2 regions of the Salinithrix halophila genome follow, and region 2 is predicted to be linked to the other one. Evidence: a T-box and tRNA genes for the amino acid it is inferred to sense, from the RefSeq annotation. Region 2 holds a T-box; the other holds one or more tRNA genes.

Region 1 (11,992 bases), on a different contig from region 2:
AGCGGCAGGGAAATTGCTACCCTGGTTACGCGTATCGGCGGGGAACGTATCGTCCATGAGGTGATCCCCGACGAGTGGGCAGTGATCCGCCGCACCCTGATCCGTATGTGTGATCAGGAACAGGTGGATCTCATCCTCACCACGGGTGGCACGGGGTTTGCTCCCCGGGATGTTACACCAGAAGCCACCCGTTCCGTCATCGAGCGGGAGGTGCCGGGAATTCCCGAGGCGATGCGACTCGCCTCATTGGAAAAAACGAAGTTCGCTGTCCTCTCCCGCTCGGTGGCAGGAATTCGAGGCTCTACGCTGATCATCAATCTGCCGGGAAGTCCCAAAGCAGTACGTGAGTGCCTAGAGGCGATCCTCGATGTGCTTCCTCATGCCTTGGAAATATTGACTGAAAGATTCGGTGATCACGATTAACCGGGGCTGGATCTATCAACGGCGGATTAGAGGGTCGATGGAAAGGAGAATTTGATGGGAAACTGGCGTGTGAAGGTAGTGGGAGCGGTGGAGTCTCCCTATGAATTGACAGAGGAAATCGCCAACCGAATGAATGATGGGTCCGTCCGTCCCGAGGAACGGGTACCAGGAGTGGACGGGAAGGCGGTCAGCTTAAAAGCCGTTCTAGGGTATGCTGTGCTTACCCGCGGTGCAACCCATGTACGCTTTATCGCTGCGGACGAATTTCAGGCGGATATTCCCCTGAAGGAATTGGAGCAAGCTTTTTTCCTTTATCAGCGTCAGGAGGGACGCCCTCTTGAACGAGGAGGACCCCTCCGTCTCTACGTTCCTGACGGGAGCAGTAACTGCCTCAATGTCAAATCCGTCACCGAGGTGCAAGTGGTCGCACGGGAGAAGGAAGATGCAGACCGGTCGGCATCTTTCGGCTTCAGACAAACCCTTTCGCCGGATACTCTTCGTCTGAAGCACCGTTGAAGGGCCATGGAGACATATAGGCTCGACGACCACAAAGGATTCTACAGGACATCGGTTCCCTTTCATACAGTCTTCGATCAGCCCTTTTGAGCAGGAGAATATCAGGCGATTTTTTCTCGAAAAAACCGTTGACGTCTTCATCAGATGTATGCTACTCTGTTAAAGCGCCTTGAGGGACGGGCCTCATATGAAATGCGGCGGTTAAGAGGTTAAAAAAACTCTTGCTTTTTCTCCTCTCATCCGTTATAATGAATCATGTCGCTTTCAAGTGGTCCTCCGTAGCTCAATGGTAGAGCGTCCGGCTGTTAACCGGTAGGTTGCAGGTTCGAGTCCTGCCGGAGGAGCCAATGAGGAGAGATACTCAAGAGGCCGAAGAGGACGGTTTGCTAAACCGTTAGGGGGCTCTATGGCCCCGCGCGGGTTCGAATCCCGCTCTCTCCGCCATATTTGTTCCACAAGCGCTTTAGACACAAGGCCCGTTGGTGAAGCGGTTAACACACCAGCCTTTCACGCTGGCATTCAGGGGTTCGAATCCCCTACGGGTCACCAGGTATCGGACGGTTAGCTCAGGGGGAGAGCACCTGCTTCACACGCAGGGGGTCGGCGGTTCAATCCCGTCACCGTCCACCATACGCGGAGCTGTGGTGAAGTTGGAGTTCACGCCGGCCTGTCACGCCGGAGGTCGCGGGTTCGAGTCCCGTCAGCTCCGCCATTATTATGGCGGCCATGGCGAAGTGGTTAACGCACCGGATTGTGGCTCCGGCATTCGTGGGTTCGATTCCCACTGGTCGCCCCAATTTTTTATTAAAGCACCCTTATCCTTCTATCCTATTGAAGTGATGGGGCGTAGCCAAGCGGTAAGGCAACGGACTTTGACTCCGTGATGCGTAGGTTCGATCCCTACCGCCCCAGCCAACCGTGAGCCATTAGCTCAGTTGGTAGAGCACCTGACTTTTAATCAGGGTGTCGCAGGTTCGAGCCCTGCATGGCTCACCAATATAGAACGTACGCGGCAAACCAATCCGACAGGATGGTTTGCCGCTTTTAGTATGTGCAGATATGTCGGTTCCTACTCACGAAAACAAATTCATCTGACAAGAGAAGCCGGGAGAAACAACTGGCTTTGGTTTGAAGATGGGCCCGGGGGTTTGTGCCGGGATATTTTTGAGATTGGCTGTTAAATTTAATAGAAAAAGACAGCTATAAAGAGCAATCATACAGAATATCGGTAAAGGTTTGGAAAAACAGCGAAAGGGAACCTCGACAAATATACCAAAAAACGTATAAGTTACAAGGAGTTCTTTTTTATGAGCAAAAAAGAAATGGGGGACCCCCATGGGCTGTCTTTTTAAGATGATAGCGGCTGTTACCTTCATGACCTTGGTGATCGCCTCAGTACTGGGGATTTAAGGGTTTCAGGCCAGGGAGGATCACATCGTTAAGACGGATTGTTAGAATCTTTTCAGCAGTAGGGATGAAAACCCTGAGGGAGGTAAGTAATGAGTGGATACAAGTTCGTTAAAATAATAGGTATCCTTATTGGCCTTTTTGTTCTCTTCACGCTCGTGTCGTTGGTTACGTTTGATTGGCTCATGGCCCATCTACAACCTGACTAATTGGATGAACACCCATTCTCGGCCTAACGGTCGGGGATTTTTGTTTTCATGACTGGACATGATTACAAACGGGGTTTCCTCTGTCGTCCGCGCTCCTTTAAATAATTTGTGCTATCATTTATAGAAGGATAAATAGAGGGAGCCAACGGCTTTGCTGAAACAGTTGGATCGGGATTTTAAACGGCATTGGCAAGAATAATTAGAAGAACTAATCTAGTTTATTCATATTACTATGTCCCAACCTGGATAGGCATTTTAAGCCGGAATAAAGAGACAACAAGGACTGGGAGGGGATGACCATTCATACGTTTTGCCGGAACCCTCTTGTTAAGGGTTTGACCTGTATCCGTTGTGGTACTTCTTATCAGGAGGGAGACTTTTTTACTGGATGTCCGGCTTGCCGGCAATCGGGACATCCGTCTAGCCTGCGAGTGGATTACCGTTCCATGCTCCCTTGGGATCGGGATGGGAAGAAACCGGGCATGATGCGTTATGGAAATCGGTTGCCGTATACGATTTTTCCAACGCTTGGTGAGGGAAATACCCCGTTGTTGGAGCTTCCTCGCCTAGCTGACAAGCTAGGGATCAGCTCTTTTCGGATGAAAGATGAAGGACAAAACCCCACCGGTTCTCACAAGGACCGCTTTAGTCCCCTCGTTATAGCTCGGGCATTGGAGACCGACGCACGTGTCCTTGTCACAGCATCGAGTGGAAACGCCGGCTTGTCGGTGACCTCCTATGCCGCTTTTGCTGGGCTGGACTGTGTAGTCATCTCCCAAGAAAACCTCAACAAAGGGTTACAAAAAGCGATCCAAGGCACTGGAGCAAAGTTGCTTCTCATGAATCAGCCCCATGAACGCTGGGAGCTCATGCACCGTTTCGTGGAAGAAGAGGGCTATTTCCCGGTCACGAATTACATCAATCCCCCGGTCGGAAGCCACCCCTGTGGTGTTCAGGGTTATAAAACGATTGCCTATGAAATCTACGAACAGTCAGGGAATCGGGCACCCGATGCCGTACTGGTACCGACCTCTCGCGGAGATCTACTGTGGGGAATCAAAGAAGGCTTTGATGAGTTATCTCGTATCGGTCTCATCCAGCGTATCCCCCGCTTGGTAGCCATAGAGCCGATCCCACGTCTGAGTGAAGTCTTGGTGGGAGAAGACTGGCGCAAGGAGTTTACCGATGGCCATACACCGCTTCTTTCCATTGGAGGCAACACGGTTGCTTGGCAGGCAGTATCAGCACTACAGGAGACCGAGGGTAGTGCTGTGGTAGTCGGTGCCGAAGAAGCTTCTGCCGCCCAGGAGGAACTGGAGCAGCATGGGCTCTATCTGGAATTGTCCTCCGCCACGATTCTAGCCGCTGCCCGTCAGTTGATTCAAAAACGATGGATAAAGCCGGAGGAGTATGTGATAGCGGTTGGAACGTCCCATGGATGGAAATTGTGAGAGGAGCATCAATCGGGGGGCTTCCATAAGCGTCGTTGATCTCTAACGTGGTCTGTTAAGGTAAGAGAAAACCCCCGCATTTCTGACTTTAAAAAAACTACGTATCTCGTACCCCTCATCCGTCTTGCTTGACTTCAACCGCAACCTGTATGCTTGCTGTTTTGTCCCAAAAACTTTCTTATTTATTCATTTCATTTACACCTGCTTTTCTAGAGCCTTCATACTAATTTGATACAGAATCCTGTACCGTTGGGTTGAAGCCTTTAACAATTAGCCATATAGCCAAAACCAATTGTTGAAAGGCTATTGGAATGTTCAACATCATGTAGGTTTCATCCAGACCGATGAAGCGAATCATAAATAATAAGCTTGCCAATATGGACAATGTAGATCCAATAAGACCCCAAACTGACAACCAACGTGGAACTAGTTTTGTTTGGTAAAATATGCAGTTAAACAAGAGCATAGCCAAAACAAATGCCAGTGTCGTTGCCACATGGTTTACCAAATCACGTCCTGCTTGCAACAATCCACCTAAGGTCTGAAAATACGATTCATCCAGAGTTCCAACTTTTGTAAATTCGTGGCTTAATGTCAATAGCAACAGAAGAATGATTACACCAATAATAATGAACACACCTGCAATAATGCCGAAAGCAACAGATCCAAGAGCTAAACCTTTATTATGCTTACTTAAAATTGGATACATCAAAATAGGAATACCAACATATGCAGCAACCATTAACAACTGGAAAAACGCTCCTATTAGTACCTGGTTTTCATATGTAATAGCCTTGACTATGTAGTCTGCTCCATCTATAACAGGAACAACACTAAATATACCCGCAACCATCCCGGCTATTAATAACAATCCAGTAATTACTGCAGACCTTCTATCTGAACTTGCACTCTTTCTCAACATATTTAACCTCCCTATAATATCTACCTTTAAAAAATATAACATGGTAAGGTAAGATAAAACAGATACTTTAATATGATTAGGCCTCTGTCAAGAAAGTGGACACTACCAAAAATATTATGACCCTTTCTTAGATGAATTCGTTTCCTATTCTAGAAAACTCAATGTGTCTGTAGATCGTTTCAATCGCTTTTCTTTTGTCTTAATATAATTTCAAGTAAATTGCGATAACTATCTTGACAAAGGCCGATTTTAACCAGCTCCACTGTCCTACCCCCCTTCTGTCGAAACTTAACCCAAGGGGCAGGACAACGACGATTCTTCTTGCCTATGTCTCTTAATGATACCTCAAGTCATCTGGTAAATCTATGAAAATGCCCAAAAGGAACCCTAGATAAGCAGCCAAAAAAGGATCCCTCACTTCTTTTTTGAAAAACCGCTTGACTCAACCTATGCCCCGTGGTAAGATAGTTCTTGTCGACGCGAGGCGAAGACATTTCGACGCTGAAGCCAATCAGAGGTTGAAACAGCGTTATTTTGCGGGTGTGGCGGAATTGGCAGACGCACTAGATTTAGGATCTAGCGCCTCCGGCGTGGGGGTTCGAGTCCCTCCACCCGCACCAGACAATTTTAAGAAACGGGCGGTCGTGGTGGAATCGGCAGACACGCTATCTTGAGGGGGTAGTGGCCGCAAGGCCGTGCGAGTTCGAGTCTCGCCGACCGCACCAATTTTCTTTCTTCATTGCTTTCCGGGGTGTGGCTCAGCTTGGTAGAGCGCCTCGTTCGGGACGAGGAGGTCGCAGGTTCAAATCCTGTCACCCCGACCATTAAAAGAGAACCAGTGATTATGCGGGTGTAGTTCAGTGGTAGAACATCGGCCTTCCAAGCCGAATGCGAGGGTTCGATTCCCTTCACCCGCTCCAAAGACGGACCGCAGCTTATCGGCTGCGGTTTTTGTATAGGTTTTTTGTCGAAGATGAAAGGGGAAGGGGTGTCCATGATGAGGGATGAATTCCAGTTGATCCGGGAGTTGCTTCGGCACCGGCCCCGACCGGGAAACGAGGTGGAAGTGGACGTAGGAGATGACGCCGCCGTTATCTGTCCTCGGTCGGGGATGTCCCTGGTGGTAACCTGTGATACGATGATGGAAACCGTTCATTTCCTTCCCTGTACCATGGCCGCCTCGGATATCGGCTGGAAGGGGATGGCTGCCAATATCAGTGATATCGCGGCCATGGGCGGCAATCCCATTGGGGCGGTCATTTCCCTGGCGGCACCGGAAGAGTGGTCGGATGGCCAATTGGCGGAGGTTTACCGGGGATTGGGAGAAGCGGCCCAGCGCTTCGGAGTATCCATCCTTGGCGGGGATACCGTCCGTTCTCCGAAGCATCTGGTCCTGACAATCACGCTGCTGGGAGAAGTGGAGAAAGGGAAAGCCCTGTTGCGATCATCTGCCCGACCGGGGGATATCGTCTTTGTTACGGGAGATTTGGGGAGCTCTGCTGCCGGGCTTCATCTCCTTCAACGGGAAGATGCTGAGGAGTGGCAAGGGTGTTTTTCCTCCTTGGTTCAAGCTCATCAACGCCCTATTCCCCGAGTGGATGCAGGCCGTTTGCTCCTTGCCTCCGGCTTAGTCCCGGCCTGTGATGACATCAGTGACGGATTGGCGCAGGAGGCTTCCGAGATTGCCGAAGCGAGCGGAGTCCGGCTGGTGCTGGAGGGGGAGCGAATTCCTTTGGCGCCGGATATGCGGGCTTATGCATGGGAGTGCGGAATCGATCCGCTCAACTGGGCGTTGAGTGGCGGGGAGGACTTTCAGCTTTTGGGGACAGGCTCCAGAGACACCTGGGAGGCACTCCGGGAGCGGGCGACCGCTTGCGGAATTGACCTGATCCCCGTCGGCTGGGTGGAAGCGGGAACCCCAGGGGTAGACTATGTAGAAAACGGGAAACGAAAACCATTAACTCAAAAAGGGTATAACCATTTTGCGGCAAACGGGTGATCCAAGTGAAAGGATGTCGATTTGTTACCAACAGCGCGGATGAGACGCGGGAATTAGCCGGTCGGCTAGCTGAACGGTTCCAACCTGGGGATGTGGTTGCCCTCGAGGGAGATCTGGGTGCGGGGAAAACGACCTTTTCCCAGGGGGTAGCGAAAGGATTGGGGATAGAAGAATCGATTGACAGCCCCACCTTCACGCTTATCAAGGAGTATGGAGAAGGACGGCTTCCTTTTTACCATATGGATGTTTACCGGTTGGACTCCCCCGATGAGGAACTGGGGTGGGATGAGTACTTTTACGGAGACGGAGTGACGCTGGTGGAATGGGCAGAACGGATCCAGAACTGGCTGCCGGACCGGTTGATTCGGGTAGCCATCCGGCATTTGGAAAGCGGCGGCAGGGAAATCACCGTTCTCCCGCCGGATGAGTGTGAGGAACGAATCTGCCGGGGGGGAAAAGCGTGATGAAGTGGTTGGCCATAGATACGTCGACCCTGGTATTGGGAGTGGCCGTTATGGAGGAAGGGGGCCTCCTCGGGGAAGTTACCACGAACTTACATAAAAATCATTCTGTTCGATTGATGCCCACCGTCGCTCGCCTGCTAGAGGATCTGGATCTGTCGGTGTCTGATCTGGATGCTGTGGCCGTTGCGGGCGGCCCAGGCTCCTATACGGGGATACGGATCGGTTTTACTACCGCCAAGACGATCGCCTGGAGCCGGGATATTCCCCTGTACCGTGTATCCAGTCTGGCGGTATTGGCGATGAACGGCCTCCGGTTTCCCGGGGGGGTCGTCCCGCTGTTTGATGCCCGTCGCAATCGGGTCTATACCGGATTGTATCAAGGGAGGCTGGGGGAGGTCATCCCAGCGCTCCCGGAGCGGGTCATCGATTTGGATCAGTGGCTGATGGAGTTGAGAGGGAAGGGGCCGCTTCTCTTTTTAGGAGATGATACGGCTCGGTTTCGTGACCGGATTATTGAGGTGCTGGGAGGAGAAGCCCATTTCGGGTTGGCTGCAGAAAATGTGTCTCGTGCCTCTCTTTTGGGAGAGTTGGCCATCGCCAGCCGGAGGCGGGGCGAAGATCCGGAACTGGAAGATGCTGCCCCGAATTATCTGCAACTGGCCGAGGCGGAAGCCAAATGGTTGAAGGGTCAGACGAACGGAGTGACCAAGGATGGAGCGTCTACCGATTGAATTTCGGCCGATGACCCTGGGGGACATTCCCGCCGTCCTGCAAGTGGAACAGGCTTCTTTCACCACTCCCTGGACACGGCAGGCTTTTTACAACGAATTGGCTTACAATCAATTTGCCCAATATATGGTGGTGGAGAAGGAAGGCCGTGTCATCGGCTACTGTGGAATGTGGCTGATCTTGAATGAAGCGCATATTACCAATATCGCCATCCATCCCGATTACCGGGGGAGGGGGATCGGGGAGATGATGATCGACGGCATGATGGCGTTGGCACGGGAGGCGGGAGCAGACAGCATGACCCTGGAGGTGCGCGTCTCCAATGCGATCGCCCAACAACTGTACCGAAAAAAAGGCTTTGAAATGACGGGCATCCGACCGCGTTATTATACAGATAACCAAGAAGATGCCATGATCATGTGGGCGAAACTGGATGGAGGATCCGATGAAGCAGACAGAGAAGTGCTTGGTGCTGGGTATTGAGACAAGCTGTGATGAAACTTCCGCAGCTGTGGTGGAAAACGGACATATCCTAAAATCCAATCTCATTTCTTCCCAGATGGATGTACACCGCCGTTTTGGCGGGGTGGTGCCGGAAGTGGCTTCCCGTCGCCATGTGGAACGGGTAACGCAGATTATCCAACAAGCCTTGGATGAAGCAGAGGTGCGGCTGACCGACCTGTCCGCTGTTACTGTTACCCAGGGACCAGGGCTGGTAGGGGCGTTGTTGATTGGGGTCTCAGCGGCGAAGGCCCTTTCCTTTGCTGCTGGCTTGCCTTTGGTAGGGGTCCATCATATAGCGGGTCATATCTATGCCAGCCATCTGGTGGAACCTTTACAGTTTCCCCTCGTGGCCTTGGTGGCTTCGGGGGGCCATACGGAGCTCATCTATATGCCGGATCACAACCGGTTCGAACGGTTGGGCAAAACCCGGGATGATGCCGCGGGGGAAGCATTTGACAAGGTGGCCCGAGTGCTGGATCTGCCTTATCCCGGAGGCCCCCATATCGACCGGCTGGCTAAGGAAGGGATTGCCACATTGGATCTCCCTCGGGCCTGGCTGGAACCGGACTCTCTCGATTTTAGTTTCAGCGGGCTGAAATCAGCGGTCATCAATCTCCTCCATAATACCCGCCAACGGGGAGAGGAACTGAACAAAGCGGACTTAGCTGCCAGCTTTCAGGATTCCGTTGTCGAAGTTTTGGTGGAAAAGGCCATCCGAGCGGCGAAAATGAAGGGAGTTTCCGAGCTGGTCCTGGCCGGAGGGGTCTCCGCCAACTCTCACCTCCGGGAATCTCTTACTCTCCGTTGTAAAGAGGAAGGTCTGCATCTGCGAGTGCCTCCCTTGAAGTTGTGTACAGACAACGCGGCCATGATCGCAGCCGCCGGTACCTACCGATTCCGGGACGGTCAACTGGCCGGGTTAAACCTGAACGCAGAACCCAATCTATCTTTAGTGTAAGGGAAAAGAACGGCGTTAAGCGCCGTTCTTTTGTTTTTTGCCGAAGAAAAAGCTGTTTCCATTGTGGATGGATGTGGATAAAAAGAGGGGGATGTCTGTGGGTTTTGTGGATAAGTTGTGTGGATAACGAGATATCGGTGGTTTGATTGTGGATAAAACTGTGGATACCTTGTGGAGGATCTGGGGACATACAACCACAGGCTTGGGGAACCCTAGCTATGGAGTGTGGAATGTTTGAGGGAGGGGCGGTTGTTGCGAATCGGCTGGTTGGTGCTTATCCTTTCTCTGCTGGCAGGGGGATGGAACGGAGAAAATCTCAAGGTTTCCGCACAGCCTGGGAAGCTGGGAGAAGAGCCGCTCAGACAAATTTGGGTGGTTAATATCCATGGCTTAACCTTGGGCGATCTGCGGGAAACCTCTTTTCCCCATTTGCGGGAATGGCTCCATCATTCCGTTGTCGGGGGGATGAATCTAAAAACCGGAGGGAAGGAAACGGAAGCCAATCGCTATGCGACGCTGGGTGCCGGGACGCGGGCGGTCGCTCCTACTGGAGAGATGTTCTATCATCCGAAGGAACAACCGGATCCCACCTTGGCACCGACCCATCTCGCGGCGGGCCTCCTTTACGCTCAACGCATGGGGCGGATCCCTCCCTCTCATGCAGTGATTTATCCCGGTATTATGGAATATGTGCGACAGAATGAGGAATCCCCTTATGAGGTTCAACCGGGGGCGCTGGGGGAAGTTTTGAAGCAGAAGGGGTTACACGTTCTTGCCCTCGGCAATATGGACGAAGGGGAAAAACCGGTCCGTTACGCTCCTTTTTTAACCATGGACAAGAGGGGGGTGACGGAAGAAGGAGAAATCGGGGTGAACACACTTTCCTCAGCACCCGGTCGCCCTTTTGGTGTAAAGACGAATTACCGGCGGTTGGAAGAGCGTTTGTTTTCCTGGAATAAGCCCGGGTTGGCTGTCATTGACCTAGGTGATCTTCACCGCTTACAGCAGTTTGCCGGTCAGATGCTCCCGGAGCAACATGAGCGGGTGAAAAAAGAAGTATTGGGGGAAGTGGATCGTTTTATTGGGAAAGTAATGGCCCAGGCGGACCGCGATACCGCGGCTGTCCTCGTTTCTCCAGGGACCGGAGTTCCAGTGGAAAAATCGGAAGCAGAAGGGTTGCTGCCTTTGCTCGTCTATCGGAAGGGAGAGCCGACAGGGTTGTTGCGTTCAGCGACCACCCGACGGCCCGGGATCATCGCCAACATCGACTTGGCCCCTACCCTGCTCCAATTGCTGGGGATCGATTCCCCTCGGGAAATGGCCGGACAGCCGATGCAACGGGTCGGGGGTACCTTGGCCGAATTTTGGGGCACGGTCGAACGGACAGAAACCATCAACCGGCTTCGCCCATCCGTCCTGTACTCCTATGTCTTGTTCCAGATCATGGTTCTCCTCATCGGTTTGGCCCGTTTGTTGCGGGAACCTCGTCGACCGGGGAGCGGTGTGCAGGCAGTTTTGCTCGGGGTGATGCTCACGCCTTTTCTGTTCCTGATGGTGTCGGGTGTAACGGCGCGTTCTTACTGGATCGTGTCGGCTCTTGTTTTTGCGGCGGGGATGGTCGCTTCCCTATTGATGTCCCGGCTCCGCACTCTCCCTCTCCTGTTTTGGACAGGGCTGGTCGGGTTTTTACCTGTGATTTTGGATGGCTGTCTGGGCGGTCCCTTAATCCAACAGTCCTTTCTCGGCTATGATCCGATCAAAGGTGCACGGTACTACGGGATTGGTAATGAATACATGGGGGTGGTTCTCGGTTCCACTATCCTAACCGCCGCCGCCTGGCTGGAAAAGAGAGGGACCATATCCAAACGGGTCCAGTTGGTGATAGGAATCCTTTTTCTCGGTGTCGTCCTTTTTTTTGCAGCTCCATTCTGGGGTACCAACGCGGGTGGTGCATTGGCCTGTGCCGTCGGTTTCGGCGTAGCCTGGGTACGTTTCTTTCATCGGGGGAGTCGCCGTTGGTTGTTGTGGCAAGCGGGGATTTTCTTGGTTGCTGGCGGTTTGGTCCTGTACCTGATGAATATGGTCTTCCATGTTGGTGCCCCCACCCATATCGGGCGTGCTTTTGGCCTCCTCAGTGAAGGGAATTTGGAAGAAATCCTTCATATCATGGATCGAAAATTGCACATGAATTGGAAGTTGATCCAGTTCTCATCCTGGGGAAAACTGTTTCTAGTTTCCCTTGGGACGATGATTCTTCTCTCTCTCCGACCGGCGGGAGGGTTAAAACGATTAATGGAAGCTTATCCTCAGCTTTTCAACGGGTTCGTCGCGATTTTGGCGGGTTCTTTGGCTGCTCTCGCTTTCAACGATTCGGGCATTGTTGCCGCCGCGACGGCGATCGTATACGCGG
Region 2 (11,992 bases):
TATCTCTATCTGTACCTTCGCACATTCCTCCGTCACAGCGAGCCTTTTGGCGCGACCCTCCGGCTAACCTTGGTAGCGGCAATCCTCCTACTGACGTTTCGCCCCTCCCTGCCGACGGGGATAATCATTCTGGCGGTAGCGCTCTTCGTCACCGGGATCCAGCTTCCCTGGATCCGGCGCATCCATCGGTTTCAGCCTTGGTTCCGTCTCTATCCCCTGCCAGAAGGACAGAAACAGCGGGACCTCTCCCGCCTCGTCTTCCGGATCATCGGGGTACAATCCACCCTGATTTTGCTTCCCCAACCCCTCTTCTGGTACGCCCCCTCAACCTGGGGACTCCCCCTCCTGTTCCTCGGATGGGGAGCCGGCTGGCTGCTCGGCTGGGGATGGATCCCCCGCCAAAAGAAAAAATCCCTTGCTTAAACAAAAAAAGGTCCCCGATCGGGGACCTTTTTCTATTCTTGACCTTTCAGTCGCTTAATATCTTCGATGATCTTTTCTTCCTCCGGATCTAAGCCGTTGTAGCGTTCATATACCTTCCCTTCACCGTCCACAAGGAAAAAAGAAACCGGGTGGTTAATGGTGAGCGGATCCCCCTTAGACTGGGGCTTTCTCTTCTGTACTTCGCTTTTGAATCCCTTGTAGGCCAATTTTTTGATCTCTTTTTCACGATAGCCCGTCAGCAGATGCCAGCGGGTGAGATCTGCATGGTGGTTCTTTGCAAAACGTTTCAGCACCTTAGGTGTGTCATGATGAGGATCGACACTGAAAGAGACGATGTCCACTTCCGCCCCCTCCACTTTCATCTTCTTCTGCAATTGGACCATATTGGCTGTCATCGGAGGGCAAACATCCGGACAACGGGTAAAAACCATATCCACCAGATAGGGTTGTCCTTTTAAGTCTTTCGAACCGAAAGGTTTGCCGTCCTGGTCGGTGAATTCGTATTCAGGAACTTTCCAGTTAAGGGGTTGCCGCTTTTCCTGCTTTTGATCGCCTGCCGATTCTTCCTTTTGGGGAGCACCACATCCAGCGGCGGTTCCCGCAAGCAACAAAACAACAGCCACGAGCAACACCCCTCGATGATATCGACGCCGTCTTTTCACCAAGATTGACCTCTCCTTTCACTCCGCCGCATCAAGCATCCAGCGACAAGGTTTCCTTAACCAGTGTAATCGATTTCCCGAAAGAGAAAACAGCCCCGTCACAATATTGATAAATACCGATTGAAAAACCCCCGAGAAATTCTCGAGGGTTCATGATTCGGATTGGTTAACCTGTTTTCACCCGGCTTCGTCGGGGTGCTGGATTTTCTGCACGGAACGCTTTGAACAGAGAAACAGCCACCCCAATCAGGATAAAGGTAAAGGGGAAAGCGGCAATAATCGACGCCGTCTGGAGCCCCTGCAAGCCTCCGGAAGCGAGCAACACAGCGGCGGAACCGGCGACGATAGCCCCCCATAAAAGTTTGACTGAGTTGGCGGGGTTGAGACTGCCATTGGTAGTCTGCATTCCCAAAACGAACGTAGCGGAATCCGCTGAGGTAATAAAGAAGGTACTGATCAGCAGAATGGCCAACACGGTTAAAACCATCCCCAAGGGGACGCTCTCAAGGAGTTTGAAGAGGGCAAATTCCGGACCCTGATCGGTAACGATCTTGGAAATGCCCAAGTCATTGAACATATCGGCATAGAGCCCACTGCCGCCGAATACCGCAAACCAAAGTGCACTAAAGAGAGTAGGAACGGCAAGAACTCCCAGGATGAACTCTCGCACGGTTCTACCTCGGGAGACCCGAGCGATGAACGTTCCAACAAAAGGTGCCCAAGCGATCCACCATGCCCAGTAAAAAATTGTCCAGCTCTGGGTCCAGGCAGCTTCCTGGGATTTCGGGAAAGGCGTGATATGGAGGCTCCGCTCAGGCAAATCTTGCAGATAGGCGCCGATAGTGGTGACAAAAGAGTTCATGATGAACATAGTCGGTCCGGCAAATAGAAGAAACAACATCAGAGCGGTGGCCAACGTAATATTGACGTTACTGAGGATTCGGATACCCCGATCCAGCCCCGATATGGCAGAAAACGTAAATAGGACAGTGACGACAGCAATTACAATCAGTTGCGTTGTGAAGGTATTATCGATGGCAGGGGAAACGATGGAGAGACCCCCGGTAATCTGGGCAGCACCGAGCCCGAGAGATGTGGCAACTCCGAAAACGGTAGCAAAGACCGCCAGGATATCGATCGTTTTACCGATCGGTCCGTTTACCCGATCCCCCAACAAAGGGGTGAAGGTAGCACTGATCAGGCCAGGGGCGCCCTTGCGAAACTTAAAATAGGCCAAAGCAAGGGCAATCAAGGTATAGATGGCCCAGGGATGGAGGCCCCAATGAAACAGCGAGTATTTCATCGCATTTTCCGCTGCCTGCCGAGTCCCACCTTCACCGATCGGAGGGCTGGTAAAGTGAGTAAGAGGTTCTGCAACACCCCAGAATACAAGACCAATACCCATACCAGCGGAGAAAAGCATCGCAAACCAAGTGATAAACCCGTATTCCGGTTTCTCATCGTCTTTTCCAAGCCGGATGTTCCCGTACCGGGTAAATACCAGCATAAGCACAAAGATCAAAAAAGCCGTCGCTGCTAGGAGGTAAAACCATCCGAATTTGACCTGAAGAAACTCCTGGATATCTCCGGTGACTGCAGCAACATTTTTAGGTGCCACCGTACCCCAGACGATGAAAAGAAGTGAGATGATAACCGATGTGTAAAAAACAGACTTTGAGACTTTTTTCACATTAACCCACCTTTATCCAAACATGCTATCACTTTAACGTTTTTATGTTACCCCAAATCAATCAGCGTGAAACCTCCATGTCCCTCCTTCTTCCTATAATCGGGAATTTCCTCCCATTTCATGTATCGGAAAATTGCTTTTTTAAGAGCACCGCTCGCCTTTGAAGGGCGGGCAAATATCTTATTGTCTTGCTTGCTCTTTCCGCTTTTCAAGAATAGGGACCAGATTGTGGGCGACACGCCAGATATCGCCAGCCCCCATGGTAATCACCAGATCTCCGGGGCGGACTTGTTCGATCAGATAGGCTTCCACATCTTCTTTGGTATTACGGAATACGGTATGGGGATTGCTGTTGACCTTCACCATCTCCACCAGCCTCTCTGAGGTGACCCCCTCAATGGGGGCTTCTCCCGGCGGAGAATAAATACTGGTAATCACCAGTTGGTCAGCCTCTCCAAAGGCACGACTAAACTCCTCCATCAAGAGGTGGGTCCGTGAATACCGCTGAGGCTGGAATACGGCGACAATCCGGCGTTCCATCGCTTTCAGGCCGTTAATGGTGGTTCGGATCTCCGTCGGATGGTGAGCATAATCATCGACAACCAGAATATCATCCGCTTCCCCGATAACCTGGAAACGACGTTTTGCCCCTTGAAAGCGAGCCAGCCCTTCAACGATCTGTTCGAAGGAAAGTCCCGCTTCGAGGCAGGCCACAACCGTCGCCAGGGCATTGGCCACATTGTGGCGACCAGGAACCTGGATCATGACGTCGCCCAGAATTTCCTCTCCCCGTTTCACGGTGAAACGGGTCTCGTTGAAACGCTGCCTAATATCAACGGCGGTATAATCCGCCGGACGGTCTAAAGCATACGTGATCACCTGAGCGTCAGACTCTCCGGCGATCTCCCGCAAATACCCGTCATCCCAGCCTAGGACAGCAACCCCATCTTTTTTAACTTGGCGCAGAAACTGTTGGTAGGCTTTCTTCAGATTTTCAAAATCGCCATCGTAATTCTCTAGATGGTCGGGTTCAATATTGGTAACAATCGCAATATGGGGATAGTATTCAAGAAAAGTCCCATCACTTTCATCCGCTTCCGCAACCACATATTCACTTTGACCCGCTTTGGCATTACTGCCGAGGCCGACTACCTCGCCACCGATCACATAAGTCGGGTCCGCTTCATTTTCCTCCAATGTCTGAGCAATCATCGAAGAAGTCGTCGTCTTGCCGTGTGCACCGGCGACCGCGATTCCCTTTTTATCGTTTAGAAGGGCTGCTAGCATTTGCGAACGGTGAAGGACAGGAATCCCTTGTGCTTCAGCCGCTTTGAGCTCCACATTACCTTTGGGAATACTGGAAGAATAGACCACACGGTCGGCTCCATCAATGAGAGAAGCATCATGCCCGAGATGAATCTCTGCCCCTCTGACTTCCAAGCTTTCCGTCAATTTGTTCACGGCCACATCGGAGCCGGTCACCCGGTGCCCCATCTCCAGCAACACACGGGCAATCGCACTCATCCCGTAACCACCAATCCCCACAAAATGTACATGTTCTCCTTTGTGCAACCCACTCACCCACCTTTATCCCATTTCTGCGTCCTTAGGCTGTGACGAATCTCCCCTACCAGGAAAAGGGTTCCAGCCACCAGAATCAGATCCCGGCCTCCCGCTTCCTCTCGGAGTTGAGCCAGCCCTTCCCATGGTTTCTCGGCAATCCGAACCGCGATCTCCGGATTCAGGGACCGGATGGTATCCGCCAGCTCGACAGCCGGGAGAGAACGGGGATGGTTCGCTTGCGTAGCCGTAACCGTATCCACCAGCGGCAGCAACGGGGCGAGAATGTTCTCCCGTTCTTTATCCGCCATCACTCCTGTCAAAAAGTGCAGCTGATCATATTCATAAGATGTTAGAGCGTCGGCAAGTGCCAGGGCTCCCTCCCGGTTATGAGCCCCGTCAAGCAGAATGCGGGGCGAATCAGCCACTGTCTCCAACCGGCCGGGCCAGAACACTTTCTCCAGCCCTTGGCGGACTGTCTCCTTATCCAGCAGCGTTGCATAAAACTGGCGCAGCACCTCACATATCATCAGGGCCATGGCCCCGTTCTTTACCTGGTGCGCCCCCTTCAAAGGGATGGATACCTTCTCAAGAGAACGGTAGGGACCGATAAATGTAAAAGCCTCCCCTTCCGCTCCCTTTTCAGGAAAGGATTCCACTTTAAAATCCCGGTTCAACAGGTAAAGACGGCAGTTTTTTTCTTTCGCTCGCTGTCGGATAACGAGAAGCGCCTCCTCGTCTTCGACGGCACTCACTACCGGCACTCCCGCCTTGATGATCCCCGCTTTCTCCGCAGCGATCTCTGGGATGGACTCCCCAAGAAACGCCTGATGATCATGTCCTACATTGGTAATAACGGATACGAGGGGAAGGACAACATTGGTGGAATCCAGCCGCCCGCCCAAACCCGTTTCCCAGACGACAAACCAAGGAACGGCCTCACGGGCGAAGTATAAAAGAGCAACCAATGTCCAAAACTCGAATTCTGTCACCCGGTCAAGCCCTGCCGCCGCCCGTTCCTCTGTCAGGTCGGCTACGACTTTCGCCCAACGGACAAATTCGGACTCCGGGATGGGGTCCCCATCCATGGTAATCCGCTCTCCCCAATGCTGCAAATAAGGAGAAGTGAACATTCCGGTCGGATAACCCGCCTGCCTAAGTATAGATGCCGTCATCGCGGCTGTCGATCCTTTGCCGTTAGTGCCCGCAATGTGGATGATTTTCAGTCGGCGTTCCGGGTTGCCGAGACGGGCACACATCCATTCCATCCGGTCCAGCCCTGGGCGAACGCCCTGGGAGCACCCTTCTCTCATCCACTGAAACACATCATCCGCTATGGTGAATCCCATTGCTTCAGCCATGCCGCTTCGTTCCCTTCTTCCATTCCATGCGGAAAAATCCCCAAACCAATACTATCATAACAGTCAAAAGAGAAAACGGGCAGGGGGCCTGCCCATTTTCCGGTTACTTCCCTTTTAACTCCTGAAGGCGATTTTCCACTTTGGTCCGCTTTTCCCTATACTCTTCGCCTTTTTTCCGCTCTTCGTCGACCACGTGGGACGGTGCCTTCGCCACAAACCCAGGGTTGGAGAGCTTTTTTTCCACCCGTTCCACTTCTTTGTCCAACTTTTTCTTCTCGGTTTCCAGACGGGTGATGGTCTGTTCGATATCGATCAAACCTTCTAGAGGAAGGAATAGTTCGGCACCCGTAACGACGGCGGTCATCGCCCGGCCCGGACGCGCCAGATCCACCTCTACAGTCAGGTTCTCCACTCCACAGAGACGCCGAATTGCCGGTTCGTTGTGACGGAAGATGGGAAGTGTTTCGGCCTCAGCCCTGATCAGTAGATCCACCTGTTTTTTGGGCGCTACTTCCATTTCAGCGCGAATGTTACGAACGGCACGGATGGTTTCAATCAGCACTTCCATTTCACGCACCGCTTCTGGCGCTTCAAACATCGAATGGGGAGAGGGCCAGTCGGCAATCGTGAGACTTTCTCCATCCACGGGCAGGTGCTGCCAGATTTCTTCCGTCACATAAGGCATGTACGGGTGAAGAAGCCTCAGGGATTGATCCAAGACATGGGCTAGGACCGCCCGGGTCGTCCGTTTTGCCTGTTCGTCCGTCCCATATAGAGGAAGCTTGGCGAACTCGATATACCAGTCGCACAGCTCGTTCCAGATAAATTGATAGAGTACTTGCCCAGCTTCACCAAAATCGTACCGATCCAGCTGGCGGGTCACCTCGCTCACCGTTTCATTGAGGCGATGGAGGATCCAGCGATCCGCTGTAGACAAGTTCTCCCCCAGGGAAAGATCCCCAACTTCCTCCTTCTCCAGGTGCATGAGAGCAAAGCGGGAGGCGTTCCAGATCTTGTTGGCGAAGTTGCGGGCCGATTCCACCCGCTCCCAACGGAAGCGCTGGTCATTCCCCGGAGTGTAGCCGGTAGACAGCATAAATCGCATCGCATCTGCTCCGTACTTATCGATGACATCCATCGGGTCGACTCCGTTACCCAGTGATTTGGACATTTTGCGACCTTCAGCATCCCGGACCAAACCGGTAATGAGAACATCCTTGAAGGGTTTTTCTCCGGTAAACTCCAGGGCGGAGAAAATCATCCGTGCAACCCAGAAATAGATGATATCATACCCGGTCACAAGCACATCCGTTGGATAGTACCGTTTCAAGTCCTCTGTACCGGCTGGCCACCCCAGGGTAGAGAAGGGCCACAGTGCGGAACTGAACCAGGTATCCAGGACATCATCATCCTGTTTTAGGTTCTTTCCGCCACATTGAGGGCAGGTATCAGGATCTTCCTTGGCTACGAGCATTTTTCCACAATCTGTACAGTACCAAGCCGGAATCCGGTGGCCCCACCACAGTTGCCGGGAAATGCACCAATCCCGTACATTTTCGATCCAGTGGAGGTAGATCTTCTCAAACCGCCCCGGAATGAAACGGACGCCTTCCCCTGACCGCGTATCTTGGATGGCTGACTCGGCCAAGGGTTTCATAGCAACAAACCATTGGGTGGACAAATAAGGCTCCACCACGGCTCCGGACCGTTCACTATGCCCAACGGAGTGGACATGATCTTCAACCTCGACCAGTACCCCGTCTTCCTGCAAATCTTTTAGTAAGGCTTTACGGCATTCGAATCGATCCAATCCCCGATAGGGACCCGCTTGTTCATTCATCGTTCCTGTCTCATCCATCACCAGGATTTGGGGCAGGTCGTGACGGCGACCGATCTCGAAATCGTTCGGATCATGGGCAGGAGTGATCTTCACCGCCCCGCTTCCGAATTCCGGATCTACATGTTCATCAGCAACAATCGGGATCTCTCTATCCACGATCGGCAATAGGACCGTCTTTCCGATTAACGCCTTATAGCGGTCATCCTCGGGATGAACAGCGACACCCGTGTCCCCCAACATCGTTTCCGGCCTTGTCGTGGCAATCCGGATCTTACCGCTGCCGTCGGTGAGGGGATATTCCATGTGATAAAGTTTCCCCTGCACCTCTTTATGGATCACTTCAATGTCGGAAAGAGCCGTTCGAGCTGCCGGATCCCAGTTAATAATGTACTTTCCGCGGTAAATGAGCCCTTTTTCATACAGACGGACAAAAACTTCACGAACCGCCTGGGAAAGCCCTTCATCCATCGTGAACCGCTCCCGGGAATAATCCAAGGAGAGGCCCATTTTGCGCCACTGACTGCGAATGATCTCGGCATAGTTTTCTTTCCATTCCCATACCTGGGTCAGAAATTTTTCCCGACCCAAATCATGGCGGCTGACTCCCTCTTCTCGAAGGCGCGCCTCTACCCGCGCCTGGGTAGCAATCCCAGCGTGATCCATCCCCGGGAGCCAGAGAGCGTCATACCCGTTCATCCGCTTGAAGCGGGTCATGATATCCTGCAAGGTCATATTCAGAGCGTGACCGATATGAAGGTTGCCGGTTACGTTAGGCGGCGGAATGACAATCGTGAAAGGCTCCCGCTCCGGATGTTTTCCAGCACGGAAAAAACCTTCCTTCAACCAAAACTCATTCCATTTCTCTTCGGATTGCTTCGGATCATAGGCCGAAGACATGCTTTTTTGATCAGCCATCATAGCCCTCCTTTGTCGACTTTTACAAAAATAAAAAACTCCTTCATCATCCAAAGGACGGAAGGAGTTCCGCGGTACCACCTTTATTCATCGCGTTCAAAAAGAACCTACGATGCACTCTGAGATCCCGGTAACGCCGGGGACGCGTCCCACCCTACTTAACCTTCAGGCGGGCAGCTCGAGGGGGACCTTCGACAGTTTCACCTGGAACCCCTTGCAGCCGGGGAGGCTCCTCTCTGAAAGGCTAAATTCTGCCTACTCTCCCTGTCATCACTTTTTTGAGCTTCCCATTCGCGAACTAAATTGTACCAAAAAAGTCTCGGGGGCGCAAGGAAACGGCACACCAACAAACCCACAGCGGCCAGCCCTGGGGTTGTCGATGCTTTTATAAAGAAATAAGTGCCGGAGTTACGGTAAATCAGCGGGTCATTCCAAAAGCTTGCTGTACGCTTTCCCACATCAGCTGCGGATTGGCCAGAAAAGCCAACAGCAGGACCGTACTCAATAGCAGGAAACTGAGGATGAGAAGAATCAACAGACCCCGGTACATGCTTCTGACCGTTGATTTCACAGTGCTCATGATGAACCCCCCTTACTCCTCATGCTTTCTCTCAACGTTTATTTTGCTCCTTTCCCCTCGGCTTGTCTACCCTTTTTCCCTCTTTCATCATTTCCGGCGCGTAAAAAGGCAGCACGACACTTGTGTACACTTTGTGTTTCCGTTACGCATATAATTTGGTTGAAGGCAAACCTTTCAACGAGGATTCGCTCGAATGAGTCATATAGAGATGGAAAGGGTGATCCCCATGGAATGGTTCAGGGCTCTATTTTTTTCTGCCGCCTTATTCTTCCCCCTGAAAATGATGGAAATCTGGTTGGAAGAACGAAGGAAGAGAAAGTGATTTCTCCCATGGCTGAAGCCGTGAGCTTCTCGGATCATCGGGTGCGATAACCCGCTATCCTCTCCGAAGGCACCGCCCGAGCCAGAAAATTGCGTTTAAACCAGCCGATTTCGGGAAAAAAACCAATCGCTCAATGAAACCGTTTCGTACCGCATGGATACCCCAATCCTCTCGATAGCCCCAGCTGCAAAAGTGAATACGAACACTGAGGTCTTTTTTCACCATCTAACCACAAAAAAACACCGGCATCCGCCGGGGTTAGCGGTTGGGGTGATCATGAAGCTCGTGTTCAAGCTGACGTTCCCTTACGGCGGAGGATTGCCGCTCCTAAGAGAAGAACGGGCAAAAGAACCCCGAACGTCGCAGTGAAAGGGGGCCAGATCAGCTTCGTGAAAGTGGTGAGATACAGGATATTCGGAACGAATATTAAACTGAGGGGAATCATGATAAGACCCAGGGGCATAGTCAAGGGCCGGTAATCCTTGAGGCGAAAAACCAGTGCGAGGCTGAAGGCTGAAGCGTAAAAACTAATCGCTGTTTTTATAAAGAGAGTGATGAACCATATCCCCGCCACGATGACTTCCACACGCTCAACAAACTGACCCAGACTGATTCTTTGCGCCAGCTTAAATGGTGTATAGTTATACAACTTCGCGATGTCAGCCCCAAGAACCGATACCGAGACGGCATTCATCATTACCAGCAGAAGGTTAGCCACAATCATCCCGATTAGAAAGGGTTTTTTAGTCGCCTTAGCCCGAGTAAAGGCGGGAAAAACCATAAACCATATGACCGTTTCAAAAATGAATGCGACATAACGGATATTCCCTTCCAAAACTGGTTTTACCCCTTCAGCGAGAATAGGCTCGAGCCGTACTCCTTTCATTTCGGGGGCCAAAGTAAGGATCAGGATGAGAAATAAGGCGACCACCCATGGAAACAACAATTCCGCAGCACGGGCAAGCGGTTCGATCCCAAGCCGAACCCCGAAGATCAGAACGATAGAAAAAAGAAGAAGAATCGCTTGAATCGGTGTCTCAACCAGAATGTAGGTCGTAATGAAATCACCCACTTGATTCAACATGAGGATGGTATCTATAAAAGCAAAGGTAAAAAACAGGAACGAAACCATTTTACCCATCCAGTTCCCCAAGATTTCCCCCGTAAACTCTATAGGGGTCTTACCGGGAAACCGTCTTCCGATCGCGTCATACAAAAGAGCGATCACCACACCTTCGACCAAACCCAAGGCGGCGGCGATCCAAGCATCTTGTTTTGCCGAATCGATCACTATGGTAGGGGTCAACAAAACCGCGTTCCCCATCATAAACAGAATAACCAAAATCATAAACTGGCGCCCCGATATGTAGCCTTGGTTCATCATGGCGTCTCACTTCCTAATTAAGGACTGACTCACTTTAACCAACCGAATATCCAATCACTCAACGGTTTGTAAATAAGCACGACCCCATCCAACGGGTTTGGGATATCCAGATCCAACCCGTAAGCGATATTCAACCCGGTTCCAAACAGAAGGAGGATCGAGAAAAGCCACAGTCCCTTTTTCATCCCTTGCTGTTTTAACTTCGGGACTTCGATGTATAGAATGGCAGCAACCACCACAAAGATCCCAATCATAAACATCCGGATCCCCCCTCTTAGGCCGCGGTCAAAAGTCACATTCCTTCAATGAAAGAATTACCCGCTGACCCGGTTTGCCGAATTTTGAAATCCACCTTGACATCAGGCTTGAGTTTGACGAATTCCCGGTCCCAGTTCTTCTTAAGCTTTTTCCACACATTCGGATCACTGCGGTAAATCGCCTCGCCAAAGCCAAAAATATCGGATCGGTAGCCCTGCGCTTTTTTGATGCTCATCTCAGCCATTTTTTTAATCCGTTGTTCCGTTCTTTTTTCCAATTCGTAAAGGGTTTGCTTCTTCGAGAGGTCGATGTTACAGGCGACTTCCCCCACATTCCCTTCGCCCTTAATCTCTACGGTAAGTTTCGGCTTCCCCTTCCTGATCTCTCCCTTGATTTTTGATTGGATCCCCTTTACCTCGATGACAACCTTCCCTCCTTGGGGGCAGGGAAGGTGACCGACGGTGTTCGTGATGTTATTTCTGATGTAATTGTACCCTTTGCTTTCCTCCTGATTGAGCCAGCCGACCAGCCTGTCCTTGTTGAGTACCCCCATCAATTCGATAACCACCAGAGAGGGGGGGGTGATGGTGTTCAGATTCGCCTCCGTTTCGCCTGTTTCTTCTTCTCCCCTGATTTCAACTCCCGCTAGGACTGGAGCCTTCCCTTTGGTCATCATTTCAGAAAGGAGTTGATCCAGTTTCACCCCTTTCGTCGGAGCCCAGCTCTTTTCCGAAGTCTCCAGGGAGAAAAACATTTTCGATGCAGGGATTTTTTCCACCCGTGTGAATTGCGACAGCAAATCCCGAGCACTGTTTTTTTTGGCGATGAGGACGTAAAAATCGGGTCTGACCTCGGGATCCCGGAAAAAGAAATCTAACACATTGCGAATCCCCTCTTTCGCTAACGTTTCGCTAAGGATTAGGACGCGGATATGAGCGACATAAATCTTTCTCGGGGATTTCGTGGTTATTTTCCT

What was found. A T-box is a leader RNA that pairs with one kind of tRNA and senses whether it is charged. The one in region 2 lies ahead of ACFOUO_RS16375 (valine--tRNA ligase), so its partner is inferred to be a tRNA-Val.
Region 1: it has a tRNA-Val gene. The T-box ahead of ACFOUO_RS16375 (valine--tRNA ligase) is inferred to sense a tRNA for this amino acid. The anticodon was not compared.

What each region holds. Positions count from the first base shown of each region.
Region 1 is NZ_JBHSAP010000003.1:30,398-42,389, reverse strand. It holds gene mog (molybdopterin adenylyltransferase) at 1-423, shown strand, start outside; gene ACFOUO_RS00555 (molybdopterin-dependent oxidoreductase) at 478-939, shown strand; tRNA gene ACFOUO_RS00550 (tRNA-Asn) at 1,212-1,286, shown strand; tRNA gene ACFOUO_RS00545 (tRNA-Ser) at 1,291-1,383, shown strand; tRNA gene ACFOUO_RS00540 (tRNA-Glu) at 1,413-1,488, shown strand; tRNA gene ACFOUO_RS00535 (tRNA-Val) at 1,495-1,569, shown strand; tRNA gene ACFOUO_RS00530 (tRNA-Asp) at 1,575-1,651, shown strand; tRNA gene ACFOUO_RS00525 (tRNA-His) at 1,660-1,735, shown strand; tRNA gene ACFOUO_RS00520 (tRNA-Gln) at 1,780-1,854, shown strand; tRNA gene ACFOUO_RS00515 (tRNA-Lys) at 1,860-1,935, shown strand; gene ACFOUO_RS00510 (threonine synthase) at 2,849-4,006, shown strand; gene ACFOUO_RS00505 (DUF4386 domain-containing protein) at 4,230-4,928, opposite strand; tRNA gene ACFOUO_RS00500 (tRNA-Leu) at 5,465-5,548, shown strand; tRNA gene ACFOUO_RS00495 (tRNA-Leu) at 5,567-5,653, shown strand; tRNA gene ACFOUO_RS00490 (tRNA-Pro) at 5,676-5,752, shown strand; tRNA gene ACFOUO_RS00485 (tRNA-Gly) at 5,775-5,848, shown strand; gene thiL (thiamine-phosphate kinase) at 5,926-6,927, shown strand; gene tsaE (tRNA (adenosine(37)-N6)-threonylcarbamoyltransferase complex ATPase subunit type 1 TsaE) at 6,933-7,391, shown strand; gene tsaB (tRNA (adenosine(37)-N6)-threonylcarbamoyltransferase complex dimerization subunit type 1 TsaB) at 7,391-8,122, shown strand; gene rimI (ribosomal protein S18-alanine N-acetyltransferase) at 8,103-8,603, shown strand; gene tsaD (tRNA (adenosine(37)-N6)-threonylcarbamoyltransferase complex transferase subunit TsaD) at 8,566-9,582, shown strand; gene ACFOUO_RS00455 (hypothetical protein) at 9,835-11,992, shown strand, end outside.
Region 2 is NZ_JBHSAP010000018.1:666,090-678,081, forward strand. It holds gene ACFOUO_RS16350 (ABC transporter permease) at 1-423, shown strand, start outside; gene ACFOUO_RS16355 (SCO family protein) at 456-1,106, opposite strand; gene ACFOUO_RS16360 (glycine betaine uptake BCCT transporter) at 1,273-2,796, opposite strand; gene murC (UDP-N-acetylmuramate--L-alanine ligase) at 2,977-4,368, opposite strand; gene ACFOUO_RS16370 (bifunctional folylpolyglutamate synthase/dihydrofolate synthase) at 4,374-5,717, opposite strand; gene ACFOUO_RS16375 (valine--tRNA ligase) at 5,821-8,472, opposite strand; T-box leader at 8,523-8,752, opposite strand; gene ACFOUO_RS16380 (hypothetical protein) at 8,891-9,052, opposite strand; gene ACFOUO_RS16385 (GerAB/ArcD/ProY family transporter) at 9,664-10,758, opposite strand; gene ACFOUO_RS16390 (hypothetical protein) at 10,788-11,018, opposite strand; gene ACFOUO_RS16395 (Ger(x)C family spore germination protein) at 11,051-11,992, opposite strand, start outside.